Linked DNA regions of Endozoicomonas sp. GU-1. The protein of the gene in region 1 interacts with the protein of each later gene in a pairwise test. Links are inferred from orthologs where the notes say so. Each region holds a gene or a part of one and is shown on either strand. Other genes may lie near its edges.

Region 1 (7,356 bases):
TAAACATCCTTAACGCCAGAAGTCACTGCAAGACAATACATCGTCACGCGGGAAAGGGTAAGGGGGGGATGGTATAACTCCAAAGAAGAGACTGTGACCAAGACACTCTAAAAACACTCCGTCGTATAATACGACTTTTCAACCAAAAAAGCCCCGAAACAAAAATGCTTCAGGGCCTTTATATAATGGTGCCTAGGGGCGGAATCGAACCACCGACACGCGGATTTTCAATCCGCTGCTCTACCAACTGAGCTACCCAGGCTAAATTTTGGCACACATATTTTTTATCATTTAAGTATGGTGCCTAGGGGCGGAATCGAACCACCGACACGCGGATTTTCAATCCGCTGCTCTACCAACTGAGCTACCCAGGCGCTGTTCAAACAACGAAAACGATGTGCGAGGCGTATTAAACGGATTTCACCCTGGAGAGTCAAGTCATATATAAATTTTTATGGTCAGTCGGTGAGTATGTAAGCCGGGGATCATCAACCCGTCGTTTATTAACCGTATACATTTCTTTAATGATACCGACTTTACTATACGCCATGCAGTTGATCCCAAACTTCCTGGTCTCGCTCGGCAGTCCAGATTCTCGGCCAGTCGATACCAGCAAACTCATCCCAGAGGCGCTGAACATCAAATGGCAAACAGTGCTCAAAAATGGGCCAGCTACCATACCGGGGGGCCAGGCTTTTATGGGATGCGGCAAAGGCTTCGGTTAACGTTCCCCCGTTTTTATAAACGGTCCCTACCTGATCAATCAGGGTCTTGAGGAAAGTGCGACTTTGCTCGATAGCTGCATCTACATGATCCCGACCGTGGACAACTGCACCCCGGCCACCAACCAACGTCTCAGCACCGTAAGCCTTTATCTTGTCCAACGTGGTGGTGGACCAGTCAAAATGGAAAGCATCACCGGTATAAAGTGCAGCCTGGGCCTCAACAAGATCTCCGGCAAACAGAATATTGTGTTGGGGCAGCCAGGCACAGATATCCCCGGCGGTATGACCCCGTCCACAGTATTCCAGCACCAGGCTTCCCCGAAGCCCACCCAGCGGGATTTCCAATCGATCATTAAACACAATATCAGGATGGGTCAGCCCCCGGATTCCTTCGGGTTCCCGGAACAACCTGGGCATTCGACGAAACTCACTGTCCCAGTCCTCCATACCACGCTCTTCAATCAGGAACCGGGTGTTCTCATGGGCAATAATCGATTCGGCTGAGAAGGCGGCGGCACCGAGTACGCGCACTGCATGGTAGTGGGACAAAACCAGATACTTAACAGGCTTTGTTGTATGCCTTCTGAGTTCCCGTAACCAGTCGGACGCCGCCCTTGGTGTTGCCCGAGCCTCAAAAGCAATAAGGAAGTCTTCTGCCTCAATGGCCCCGACATTAGGATCCCCCTCAGCGGTAAAGGCGTAAACACCCTCTGCCAACACTTCAAGCGTCTCTTTTTTGGGATCCAGATCTCTTGATGAGGCAAACACTTTCTTAGCCATCCTGTTAAGCCTTCGATTTCAGAAATGAATTTTCCTGAAAGAATATTAAGTAAATCATTTGGAGATCACTATAGCCAAATAAAATCAACAACAACCATCTATCTGGTAAAAATAACAATGACATTTAATTTTCAAACAATAATTTACAGAATAAAAATACCTCCTATCATTTAACCGGTCAGAAGTTGAAATGTTTGCTTATGAATAATGTGCAGGTTCAGATAAAAATATTACGATTGGAGGCTTGAATATATATGAATAATTTACCCTCTAGTGACTACCCCAGAGTTCCATCCAATACAATCTGGGACAACAGTGATTTACCCCTCCCGCAATCCTCAACACACTCGGCTGATTCCCCAGATTCTGGCACATCAGTAACAAACAATGTCCAACCCTATTTGAAGGGGCTTGCCGATGACGTACAGGAATTTGTTAGAGAATTAACATTACTCGAACGATCAATTAACATTGTCACCTCACCTGCTCTGGTCACAACATCAGAGGCAATCGCTACCAATTTAAGAAATATGGCGGACTCTATAGGGGATACTGGTGAGCCTTATCAAGCAGGGGATATTGGTGAGCTTCATCAAGCTCGACCATTGATCAAAAGCACCGAAGAAGGCATACATGTCTTTTCAAAAAGACCTAAGATTGATGGAATTCTGAGACAATCCCAGATTCCTCATACAACCAGTGAAGCTTTTTTTCACAAGGGACCTGAACAGGCCACGGCAGAGCTCAATGAGCAAATAACAAAAGACACCCAGGGCCTGATTACTGATTTTCTGCAAGCAAAAGACCTGGATAATCCAGACTTGGCGTTTCAACTGGTCACCTGGTTATTGCAACAGGTTTCATGGCAGTCTCCTTTTAGAGTGATGAATGAAAAAGAGAGTTCAGAAATCACATGGGAAAATGCAGCCCACTCAGAAATACAGTGGATGAAAAGTGGAAGTATACAACCCATTAAGCACATTAAAAATAAAGACTATGACTTTGTCGCTGTTCCTGTTGAGGAATCGGGCATGAAAGCGGTGTTTGTTTTACCGCCAGAAGGGGAAACGAATCCCGGTAGTGAAGATCTCAACCAAATTTTGTCAAGTGGACTCACCACTATCCTGGGCAAATCAGGAAGAGAACACGCGGTGCTCACGCTGCCCAAGTTCAAGTTCAATTATCAATTTACAAAAATATGTGAAGAGGCTGAAGCCATGGGTAAACACATAGCAGCATTGGACGTTGATGAAAATGGCGCGACGGTAGCTGCTGCGTCATCTATATTCTCATACGATTTACATATACCTCCTGAAAAACTTCTTCGCTTTAAATTTGACCATCCATTCTACCTGGCAATAATTAACCATAAAAATTCCAACGACCCAAGGGTTATTGGCATGGCTCAGATTAATCATCCCGGAAAGAGCTGATTAACCTTTTTTACTTCTCTGCTGCCACGTTCCCAACTGGCAGTAAGAAGTAAGATAATCAGCAAAGCGCTTATTCAGATAAATGGAAGACTTGAAATTTAGCACTGCCAGGTCTTCACTGTGCCATCACGACCATTTATCACAGATAAGGTATGCCCCCCACATGCACCCGCAAAAACTGCCCAAATATTGATCCAGGTTAATTTTCTGATGCCTGGAAAACTGACTTTCGTCAATTGGACTTTCCAACCCCTGTATTAATGTTCCCCGTTGAAATTTCGAGCCCAACCATTTCCGGGAGTATGGCAAGTGCTGATTGGCAAGGTAACTGGCAACATCTGGGCCACCCGCAAGCAGGATGGTCTCAGTGGCTTCAAATTAATGATCGTTGAGCTGATCAATCCCTGTGAGCAGGAAATCGGCCAGTCACTGGTGGCCGTAGATACCGTTGGTGCCGGCATAGGTGACCTCGTCCTGGTCGCCAGAGGTGGTGCTGCCCGAAAAGCCATACACCCTTGCGAAGGCCCGGTTGACGCAGCGATTGTTGGCATTGTCGACAATATGGAGGTGAGCCGGTGAGCCGCCTGATTACCCGACAAAACCTGCACGACTTCGTTTCTGGCGGTTGCCTCATCCTGGGAAAAGGCATGCTGCTGTCGCCCGGCGCTGCGGATTTGGCGAAGATTCAGGGGATTCAGGTGATTCGTAATCCCGAGAGCAGTGCTGTTGAGGTCTTGCAACAGCGCATTCAGATGCTCCTCGTCGATGAATTCAACATCACCTCCCCGGAACAAATCGAGTCGATTCAACAGGAAGTCATCAGGCACCTGTTCAAGTAATCCTGTTTTTCACATCGTATTCAAGAGATTAATCATGAATCAGATTACCCCGGAAGCACTGGAACAGATCATCCGTAAAGTGGTGGCTGAGCAGCTGACCAAACAGGCCACCGCCGCTGAATTTGACAAACACAGCGACCCTTCCGGTGTTGCCGTGATCAAGGCACCCACCGTCAAGTGCAAACCCTTTGATACCGGCAACCCCGGTGACAAGGTGTTTATCACCGACATCCTTGATCTGGATGAAAGCCCCCGCCTGGGCTGCGGCATGATGGAAATCCACCAGACCACATTTGACTGGACGCTGGAATACGACGAAGTGGATTACATCGTAGAAGGCACGTTGAAAATCATTATCGATGGCCGTGAGGTGGTTGGCCATGCCGGTGATGTGATGTTTATTCCCAAGGGCACAACGATTCAGTTCAGCGCCCCGGACTTCGCCCGCTTCATGTTTGTCGCTTACCCGGCCAACTGGGAAGAGATTGCACGTCAAAAGCAGCAGTAATGAAACATCCATGGCTGATGTTCCGTCAGCCATATCAATACAAGACAAGAGTCGTAAAAATCATGAGTGGCAACTTTCAGGAGCACCGGGATAACGGGCTCGACAAAAAGAGCGCATCATTCAGGAATATGTACCCGGTAAACAGGTGACACTGGCGCACCTGATTGCCCATCCACAGGAAGACCTGGTGATCAAGCTGGGCCTTGATGCGGAAACCATCAGTGCCATCGGCATTATGACCATCACTCCCAGCGAAGCCTCCATGATTGCCGCCGACGTGGCAACCAAAGCGGCCGGTGTGGAAATCGGTTTTCTGGATCGTTTCTCCGGCTGCCTGGTAATTACCGGCGATGTAGGCAGTGTTGAAGCCGGCCTGAATGCCGCCATGGATATGCTCAGGGATAACCTGAAGTTCTCCCCTGCCCGGGTGACCAGATCTTGATGAAAAGATGATGAAAAAGATGATGTTGGTGGGCTCAACCACCGCAGGCAAAACCACGTTAACTCAGGCTCTCTATGGGCAGGAGCTGAAATACAAAAAAACCCAGGCCATGGAGTACAGTGATTACATACTCGATACGCCGGGTGAGTTTATCGAAAACCGCCGTTTTTATGCCGCACTGATGTCATCTTCTGTGGATTATCAGGTCATCGCCGTAGTGCACGATTGTTCAAGAAAACTGAATCAGATCCCTCCGGGCTTTGCCAGTATGTTCAATCGGGAAGTGATTGGTATCATCACCAAGATCGACAGCGAAAAAGCCGATCCTGAGTTTTCACGAAAAGTACTTAAGGCGGCTGGCATCAAAACGATATTCGAAATCAGCGCTTACTCAGGCAGCGGCCTGGAGTCACTGAAAACCTGGCTTGAGCATTGATTTCCCCCATGATCCGTGAGATATACCTACTCGTATAAATAGAAAAGTTTTAAACTTTGATACTATCAGGTTTAAAAAACATAAAAGTACGATGAGGTACTCCCATGTCTGAAAAACCATTCGATTCTGAAAAGCGTGGCCCCACCCGGCGTCGGTTTCTACAACTGGCCGCAGCTTCCGCGCTTATTCCCCTTCTTAATATTCCCAGCCGCCAGGCCCGGGCTGCTGCGCTCCCCGCACTTGATGAGTCCAACCCTACCGCAATAGGGCTTTCCTATAAGAAGACACAGGCAGACGCTAAATCCATAGATGGCTACCAGGAAGGACGAAAATGTGAGAATTGCGCGCTCTATACCCCGGATAACCAGGGTTGCAGGCTTTTTCCAGCAAACTCCGTAGAACCGGAAGGATGGTGTAAAGCCTGGGTGCCAAAACCTGCCTGATGGGTTAGTAAAGAACACCATTAATACTCACACCCTCGTTCCCTCAAAGAAACCCGGGAACGAGGCATTTCTCTGCTATTCTCAACGCATCAAAAATAATCAGAAGTTGTCCTTATGAACCACGATAAAGACAGTGATGCGCTCTGGAATGCTATTCATCAAATAGAGATCAGCGTTAAAAACTCACAGAATGATATAAAAAAACTGTTCCTGCACAGCGTGCGCCATGAAATAGCAATTGAGACACTGAACAAAAAGGTGGATGCCCACCAGCAGGAAAACCGTGAACGCTTCAACAGGATTGAAAATCGGCTTGATAACATTGATAACCGGTTTGACAAAGTTGAAGAGACACTTGCCATTATTGTGAACCACCTCAAGCCATGATCCGTTGTAACCAGGATCTCGCTCCCACGCTTTTGGGTCCTTCACTCCATTGCCCAACAATACCCTACCGATAAGCCTCCCTCAGCGGCGGCTCTATCGGGCTATCAAATGTTTACAGCGCGTTCAGATGATTAATACACCACCGGGCCCGCTTCAGGATGGCATTCCTGTCCGCTGAACCCTTTTTGTCCCACCCTTTATAAACCAGGGCAGTCCGGGGATTGTTCTGCAACATCTCCCGGTGTTTCTCCATAAAATGCCAGTAAAGACTGTTTAAAGGGCAGGCGCTTTCTGTCTCTTTTTCCTTCACCTGGTAAACACAGCCCGGGCAATAGTCACTCATTTTCTGCACATAATTACCACTGCCTGCATAGGGTTTTGATGCCACCATGCCTCCGTCGGCATACTGCGACATGCCCCGGGTATTGGGCAGCTCTACCCACTGAATCGCATCGATATAAATGCCCAGATACCACTGGTCGACCTGATCAGGATCAATACCCGCCAGCAAGCAGAAGTTGCCGGTAATCATCAACCGCTGAATATGATGCGCATAGGCATACTGCAATGACTGAGTAATGGCATGGCGCATACAGTTCATGTGTGTCTGACCGGTCCAGAACCAATCAGGCAGATCGCTGGTCGCTTTCAGGTAGTTCATGGACTCGTAGTCCGGCATATTGCTCCAGTAAACACCCCGGATATATTCACGCCACCCCAGGATCTGACGGACAAAGCCTTCTATTTGCGCCAGTGAAATCGCTTCAGGGTTTTCCCGCCAGGCGCTGATCGCCTTATCAATCACCTGTTTCGGGTGGAGCATTTTGGTATTCAGGGCAAAGGAGAGCCGGGAATGGTAAAGACTCCACTGATGGTCACTGTTCGCAGTCATGGCATCCTGAAACTGACCAAAATGTGGCAAACAATGGGTGCAGAAATAATTGAGTAATGTTAATGACTGCTGACGGGTAATCGGCCAGAGCAGATGAGTGCCAATATCACCGAAGCTCTGTACCTTATGGCGTTTCAGCCGTTCCAGTACGGACGCGGTTGAACTGGCAAACATTAAGGGTTCCGGGATCGCGTCAAGATCAGCAGCTTTGAGCTTACAGCGATTATCTGCATCATAATTCCACTGTCCGCCTTCCGGCTGGCCATCACACATCAGAACATCATGCTGCTGGCGCATCTTTCGGTAGAACGTTTCCATTCTGCCGGGTTTACCGGGCTTGAACCGTTTGCCAAGCGCCTCAAACGGAACCAGAAAATGTTCGGTATCCCACTCTTTTTTAAAGAGGGCTTTATCGGGTTCAAAATCTCTTAACTGTGCCAGCAAACGGTATTCATCGGGCCTCTGGTATTC
Region 2 (7,304 bases), 2.4 Mb from region 1 along the record:
CGAGGAATAGGCGAACAGTGCCGTACACACCATCAATACCCCAATCTGGGTGCCATTGGTGGATGGAATACCGGTCAGGTAGGTAATGCCCTCATTGATCAAAGGTGCCGCCAGACCCAGCGTGGTGGCAGCACCACCGAGCAGGCCAAAAATAAACAGCACGTCAATCACCTTGCCCAGAGGTCCTTTACTGCGGGCTTCTCCCAGCACCGGCATCAGGGCAGCTGATACCTTCAGAACCGGGTTTTTGCGCACATGAAAAAAGTAGGCAATAGGAATGGCCGGAATCATGTAAATGCACCAGGCAACAGGCCCCCAGTGGAAGATACCGTAAGTGGCCGCCCAGCGAACCGCCTCTTCACTGCCCGAGGCCAGCTGAAAAGGCGGTGACTGATAATAGTAAGCCCACTCAATACAACCCCAGTAGAGAATACTGGCACCGATACCACCACAGAACAGCATGGCCGCCCAGGAGGTGGTCGAATACTCCGGCTGGTCATTGGCATCCCCCAGCTTGATCTGGCCAATATCGGAAAATACCACGTAGGCCATAAACACCACGGCGGCCAGGCCCAGGCCCAGGTAAAGCACCCCCATTGTGTCCGTCATAAAGGTTTTTGCGATGGCAATCCAGTGAGCGCCCTCATCCGGAAACAGTGCCAGCGGTATAACCACCGAGATCAACAAAATAACCGCACCAAAAAAGGTCGGCTTATCAACAAGCTTAAAATGCTCTTCCATAATCTTTGGTCTTCAATAATGAACAGCCGTTGCAGCTGCGAAAACAATAGTTATCAACTTTAAACAAAAAGGGACGTTAATTTTTTTGGCTACATGTTCATGGTAAACATCCTGCCTGATATGCCATTCAAACCGGTCATTTATGCACCGGAGTTTCCGAAGAGATAATAAGCATAAAGACCTACAAAATCTACGGAAATATCCATTATTGAGCATATTGGATAGTTTCTGACACTCGCCTCCTGTCGGGGAAAGAATCGGTCTATCCCAACAAGAGTACAACTGTTCAGCCTGGTAGTCTGCCTTACCGACAGTAATCTGGAATTATGTAATTATTTTATTATGTTCAGGGAACCCTCCTGTTTTTATTTTGTCCTACCAGATAAACAAGTAACGGTATGACTTATGATTCCTACCACTTCTTCTCTTACATCTTCGTTCATTGCCAGTACTGGCCAGTCGCCAACAGAGCCGAACCAGCCAGAATCTATCTCTGGTGATTCTGTTGAGCTAAAGCTGTCCTCTGATGATGATTTTTATCTTTTATATAGTGACAAGTATCAGCTTATGAAAAAAAACAAACAATTTCTTGCTCAACTGAGGACATTTTTGTTTGATCAAAATATGAGTAATGATGATAAAGTTATGAACTTACAGATGCTTTTTCCTCCAGTCGACCAGAGTGGGGATGATGTAAGTTTTGATCAATTACGTGAGAATATGGATTTACTTTTTCGCAATACTTTCAAGCAAGCTCAACAGCGAGCCATGAATTATGGCCTTAAGCCATAAATAAATTGTGACAAAAGAAATGACCATTGAACGACGGGTTCTATATGATCAGGGAAGTGCTGAAGGCTTTATTGAATATAAGAGCAGCGTCTATCCAGCTGCCGCCCTCTGCAAGAACACGGGAAACGCTATTTCTGACCAAGGGTATTCCGGACACTCAATCAGTGAGCATTCAGGGCCGTCAGCCCCGATAGAAGTCCGTCTCACCCTCAGGGCGATTTTTAAACCGCCGATGAAGCCACATATACTGCTCAGGATGCTTACGAATTTGCTGCTCGACAAACTGGTTAACCTGCAGCGCATCCTGAAAGTCGTCACCGGAAGGAATCCCTTCCAGGGCACAATGCAATTGAACCCGGTAGCCTTTGGCGTCAGCCAGCCGGGTCACCGTCATGGGAATCACTTTCGCCCTGCCCGCTTTGGCAAGGCGTGAGGTACTGGTAATAGTCGCTGCGGGAATACCGAAGAAAGGCACATAGAGTCCATTTTTGATGCCATAGTCCTGGTCAGGAGAGTACCAGACGGTTCTGCCCGACTTTAATGAGCGCAGCATGCCACGAACATCCTTCCTTCTCAGCAACTGGCTGCCGGGATCAAAACGGTGTCTTAAACGACGCTGAACGTATTCAAAGACCGGATTCCCATGCTCTCGATAGGTGGCATCCACGCTGTGGCGCTGGGTAATCAGGCGACCTGCCAGCTCTATGGTAGTGAAATGCATAACCATCAGGAGGGTGCCATCATCAGACTCCAGGTTTTCCAGGCCCTGATAAGAAACGATCTTATCCAACCTGTCGGCAGGCCACCACCAGGCGATGGTAACCTCCATGACACCAATGCCGACTGACTCAAAGTTTTCCTTCAGCAGTGCCTCTCTTTCAGCCTGGCTCAAGTCAGGAAAACACTTCTCCAGATTCACCCGGGCAACATGAACACGGTAACCCGCTACATGGTAAATGATACGTCCAAGCCATCGTCCCAGTTGGAGAAGCCAGCGATAAGGCAATAGCGAAGGAATAACGGTAAGCCCGATCACCAGCCAGGTAAGCCAGTACTTCGGGTGCAGATAGGCCCGGCGAAAGACGTCGTCTGCACGGGCATCAGCCTGCTTGTTAACATCAGGGTTTTGCGACATATAGGTTAATTCAATACTTGTATCTGAACGTTGAGTTCTCTACGCTACATTCTGTTGTATAAAAAGCTGACCATTTAATCTGCTGACTCTTGTCATACAAAGTCGTTATACAAAATCAGAGTTGTACTTTATGACCCTTCAACTGCAAACCGGTACTGCAGCTTTCAAGATGACCGGTGGTATTTATACACTGACTACTCTTGAATTGCATTCTACCAATCCTGCGGATATCACCAATCAGCTGGAGAACATGACGCGCAAGGCACCCAAGTTTTTCCAGCAGACACCTGTCATCATCGCCTTCGACCAACTCAGCCCGGAACAACCACCGATTGATCTTTACCAACTGCGCCATAGCCTGCAACAGTTTGGCCTGATCCTGATTGCTGTTCGCGGCGGCCAGGAAAGCCATAAACAGGACGCCATGATGGCAGGCATTCCCTGGCTCCCGTCACCAAGGCAACGGAACCGGTCAGAAGAAAATTCTGCTGCTCATGTGGAAAGCCATGTTGAAACCAATGTGGTCATCATGCAGAAATCCCACACCGCCAGTCCCGCTGCAGCAGAGAGTGCCAACCAGACGCAAACATCACCAGTCATTCATAAGACCACGCTTATAGAACATCCGATCCGCTCTGGTCAGCAGGTCTATGCCGAGGGCGATCTGGTCATTACCAGCCCGGTCAGTTCCGGTGCAGAACTTCTGGCCGCCGGTAATATACACGTCTATGGTCCATTACGCGGCCGGGCCCTGGCCGGGGTCAATGGTAATACTGACGCCCGTATTTTCTGTCTGCAGTTTGAAGCTGAACTCATTTCCATCAACGGTCAGTATAAAATGCCCTCAGCAGCCAGTAACAGTGATCCCCTTTGGGGCGGTAGTGTTATTGTATCCCTCGAGGCACAAAGCTTGCACATAAAGAAACTTTAAGAAATACTGGACAATAGTTCAGTTCTTGATTTATGACAGGATTTCACCTTGGCTCGTATTATTGTTGTGACTTCTGGAAAAGGTGGTGTTGGAAAAACCACCACCAGTGCTTCCATTGCAACAGGATTGGCTCTTAAAGGTCATCGGACAGTTGTCATTGACTTTGATGTAGGCCTCAGAAACCTGGATCTCCTGATGGGCTGCGAGCGTCGTGTCGTGTACGACTTTGTCAACGTAATTAACGGCGAGGCCGAGCTGCATCAGGCGCTGATCAGAGACAAGCGCACAGAAAACCTGTCCATTCTGCCAGCATCCCAAACCCGGGACAAAGAAGCCCTTACCCATGCAGGGGTCGAAAAAGTCCTGAACCAGCTGGCAAAAGACTTTGAATACATCATCTGTGACTCTCCGGCAGGTATCGAACACGGTGCCCTGATGGCCCTCTACTTTGCCGATGAAGCCATTATTACCACAAACCCTGAAGTGTCGTCCGTCCGGGACTCTGACCGTATCCTGGGTATTTTGCAAAGCAAGTCCCGTCGTGCAGTCGAAAACCTTGAACCCGTCAAAGAGCATCTACTGGTAACCCGCTACAATCCTGAGCGGGTGACGCGGGGCGAAATGCTCAATATTCAGGATGTCGAGGAAATTCTGGCGATACCGCTGATTGGCGTAATTCCCGAGTCCACCTCAGTCTTGAAAGCCTCCAACCAGGGGGTACCCGTCGTATGCAATACCGACAGTGATGCCGGTCAGGCATACAACGATGTGGTAGCGCGCTTCCTTGGGGAAGACATACCACACCGTTTTCTCGAACCCGTCAAAAAAGGGTTCTTACAGCGCATGTTCGGAGGAATAGGATGAGTCTTATGCAGCTATTCCGCTCACGCAAAGAAGATAACAGCGCCGCGATTGCCAAGGAAAGGCTGCAGATCATAGTAGCCCATGAACGAAGCAGCCGAAGTGGGCGTGATTTTCTGCCAGCCATGGAGCGGGATATTCTTCAGGTTATTCAAAAATATATAGAGGTCCAGCAGGAGTGTATTGACATCAAGCTGGACTCTCAGGATGGTTGTTCTATCCTCGAGGTCAATGTACAGCTGCCGAACTAGTGCAGAAAAGTGCTAATACCCGCACACCCAGTTCATCCTGAGCTTGTTAGAGGATGGTGCCACCGTACTTCGACAAACTCAGCACAAACGGTATGGGTATCAACGCCTGGCCACACTTGGAGCTTGACCGAGAATAGATTGCCGTACAGCAGTTGCCACGTAGGGCAGTCTATTCCTGGACAACTTGATCCCCCGTAAAATGAAGTCAAACATATTTTTTGTGAGATCACTACCTATCGCTTCAACCCGGTCAAAAACCCAAAAGCCATTTCCGAGCTAGCCAACCGGCAGTAATGAGCGAACAGTTGACAATACCTTTAGTCACTATTTTTTGGGGCAGATTATGATTGTGATAGTTTTGAGTGCCAAGCCTGCCGAAAAATACAGACATTACATCATCACTGACTTCTGATGCATATCGTTTGGCGAGGGTACAAGCAAGATCAGCAGCTACAACACTGGCATTACAGCGGGCCAGCTCCCCAGGACTGGTTGCAAAAAAAAATCCACCATATACAAGTATGCACGCCAACACCGTTCGATTGTACAGGGTTTTGTAGAATTGATCCTTCAATGCACTGGTAAAACTGCCGTCAGGAGTCTCTTTTGGTAGAAAAAAATTTTGCCTGCACATGGGGCAACGTGTGTTCTTTTCTCGCCATTCGATAATGCATGAACGACCGAAGGCGTGCCCACACTTCAGGGTAGATAATGCATGGTCAGGCTCCTGGGAAAAATCCTCAAAGCAAATGAGGCAAGGGTTTTCAGCAGAGGTTTGAGGGAGCATGCTTATTTCATTCATTTCGGTAAATTCATTCGTATTATTCTTTTTAGACAGAGCAATCAACAACAAGTTCATACAGCCACTTACTTTAGTGGGCTCAGGCAGCATTATCCAATCCTGCTACAGGTCAGTTTCAACAATGAAATAAAACCTAACTTTGTAGTAAGATCACCGCTTACATTGCAAGGTAGCGCCATGAGCAAAGAACACTTTAATCAGGAGCTTATCCAGTTCCTCAATGCTTCTCCGACCCCTTATCATGCAGTAGCCACCATGGTGGCCAAACTACAGAAAGCGGGCTTCCAGCCATTGAGTGAGTCCGAATCCTGGTCTCTCAAAGAGGGCGGAAAATATTACGTAACCCGCAACGGATCATCCATCATTGCCTTTACCATGGGCAAACCTGAGCTGGGTGCCAGAATGGTAGGAGCGCATACCGACTCGCCCTGCCTGAAAGTAAAACCTCAGCCAGAGTTAAATAAGCACAGCTATTTTCAGCTGGGTGTTGAAGTTTATGGTGGCGTCCTGTTAAACCCATGGTTTGACCGTGACCTCTCCCTCGCTGGCCGTGTCCAATACCTCAACGATCAGCAACAGCTTTGCCAGCAACTGATCAATTTTGAGCGTGCAGTCGCCATTATCCCCAGCCTGGCTATTCACCTGGACCGCGAGGCCAATAGTGGCCGTGCCGTCAATCCACAAACCGATATCCCACCGATCCTTTTTCAACTGGCCGATGGCGAAAACGTCGATTTCCGTGAACGGCTGAAACAAGAGCTGATACGTCAAGGGCACAGCGACTGTCAGCAAGTGATGGAATACGACCTCTCTTTCTATGACACCCAAAATGCTGCCGTTATTGGCCTGAACGGTGACTTTATCGCCGGTGCCCGCCTGGATAATCTGCTCAGCTGCTATGTTGGCCTGGAGTCTTTGCTCAATCATCCGCCATCAGACACCACAGCCCTGTTGGTATGCAATGACCATGAAGAGGTGGGCAGTGTCTCAACCACCGGAGCCCAGGGGCCTTTCCTGAAGAGCGTACTGGAAAGAATGTATGGCACCGGTGAGGCACTGACCCGGGCCATGAACCGCTCCATGTTGATTTCAACGGATAATGCCCACGGCATCCACCCCAACTATGCCAGCAAGCATGACGAGCATCACGCACCGAAACTGAATCATGGGGCAGTCATCAAAGTCAACGCCAACCAGCGTTATGCCACCAATGATGAAACTTCAGCCCTTTACCGCACCCTTTGCCAGGCCAGCGGCAGCAAAGTTCAGCACTTTGTTACCCGTACCGATATGGCCTGTGGCAGCACCATTGGCCCACTGACTGCCGGCGTGCTGGGCGTACGCACACTGGATCTCGGGCTGCCAACCTTCGCCATGCACTCAATCAGAGAGCTGGCCGGGAGTGAGGACGCCTTTGAACTCAGCAAAACCCTGGCCCATTTTATGACCCTGGCCAAACTGCCATTCACTGAATAATTAATCATCAGCTGGCTCTTGAACGAGAGCCAGCAAACTTCTCCGGACATCTCGTTTTATTGGCAAAACACAACGCGAGGCCCCGTCATACGTACAATTTCAGACTCCAATTATCCGGCCGATATTGCTAACCTCGATCATGTCATCAGACCAGCCAACATTGCAGGCAACCCCATGAAACCCGAAGCCAACAACCGGCCAACACTGCGCTCAACCTCAAACTCCAGGAACGCTTTTTCACTTCATCGCAGTACGATTAATTCGGTCAAGCCGTTGCTAAAGGCTTCTGCAACATTGCCTGCGGCAAAGTCATTT

The links.
Region 2: the proteins of O3276_RS13455 (region 1) and minC interact in binary tests that used the Escherichia coli proteins (3 or more experiments, as listed by UniProt). The link is inferred for Endozoicomonas sp. GU-1 from one-to-one orthologs.

Annotation. Positions count from the first base shown.
Region 1 is NZ_CP114771.1:3,290,916-3,298,271, forward strand. Bases 2,027-4,882 are described here. They hold O3276_RS13455 (EutN/CcmL family microcompartment protein), read left to right. Parts: upstream 2,027-3,247; coding sequence 3,248-3,517; downstream 3,518-4,882. Other genes in these bases: O3276_RS13450 (serpin family protein), read left to right, coding at 2,027-2,938; O3276_RS13460 (hypothetical protein), read left to right, coding at 3,514-3,777; O3276_RS13465 (EutQ-related cupin domain-containing protein), read left to right, coding at 3,812-4,285; O3276_RS13470 (hypothetical protein), read left to right, coding at 4,285-4,434; O3276_RS13475 (BMC domain-containing protein), read left to right, coding at 4,431-4,727. Outside these bases: O3276_RS13445 (MBL fold metallo-hydrolase), read right to left, coding at 540-1,505; more of O3276_RS13450, read left to right, coding at 1,760-2,026; more of O3276_RS13480, read left to right, coding at 4,883-5,163; O3276_RS13485 (high-potential iron-sulfur protein), read left to right, coding at 5,268-5,606; O3276_RS13490 (hypothetical protein), read left to right, coding at 5,721-5,993; O3276_RS13495 (cryptochrome/photolyase family protein), read right to left, coding at 6,106-7,356. UniProt on the Escherichia coli protein: Probably forms vertices in the bacterial microcompartment (BMC) dedicated to ethanolamine degradation. It may be involved in transporting positively charged molecules into and out of the BMC.
Region 2 is NZ_CP114771.1:5,664,727-5,672,030, reverse strand. What follows is about bases 1,895-4,698. They hold minC (septum site-determining protein MinC), read left to right. Parts: upstream 1,895-2,798; coding sequence 2,799-3,599; downstream 3,600-4,698. Other genes in these bases: minE (cell division topological specificity factor MinE), read left to right, coding at 4,460-4,698; minD (septum site-determining protein MinD), read left to right, coding at 3,648-4,463; lpxL (LpxL/LpxP family Kdo(2)-lipid IV(A) lauroyl/palmitoleoyl acyltransferase), read right to left, coding at 1,895-2,668. Outside these bases: O3276_RS23830 (BCCT family transporter), read right to left, coding at 1-741; O3276_RS23825 (hypothetical protein), read left to right, coding at 1,147-1,533; more of lpxL, read right to left, coding at 1,715-1,894; more of minE, read left to right, coding at 4,699-4,711; O3276_RS23800 (RING finger domain-containing protein), read right to left, coding at 4,962-5,603; O3276_RS23795 (M18 family aminopeptidase), read left to right, coding at 5,691-6,989; O3276_RS23790 (hypothetical protein), read left to right, coding at 7,008-7,304. UniProt on the Escherichia coli protein: Cell division inhibitor that blocks the formation of polar Z ring septums. Rapidly oscillates between the poles of the cell to destabilize FtsZ filaments that have formed before they mature into polar Z rings. Prevents FtsZ polymerization.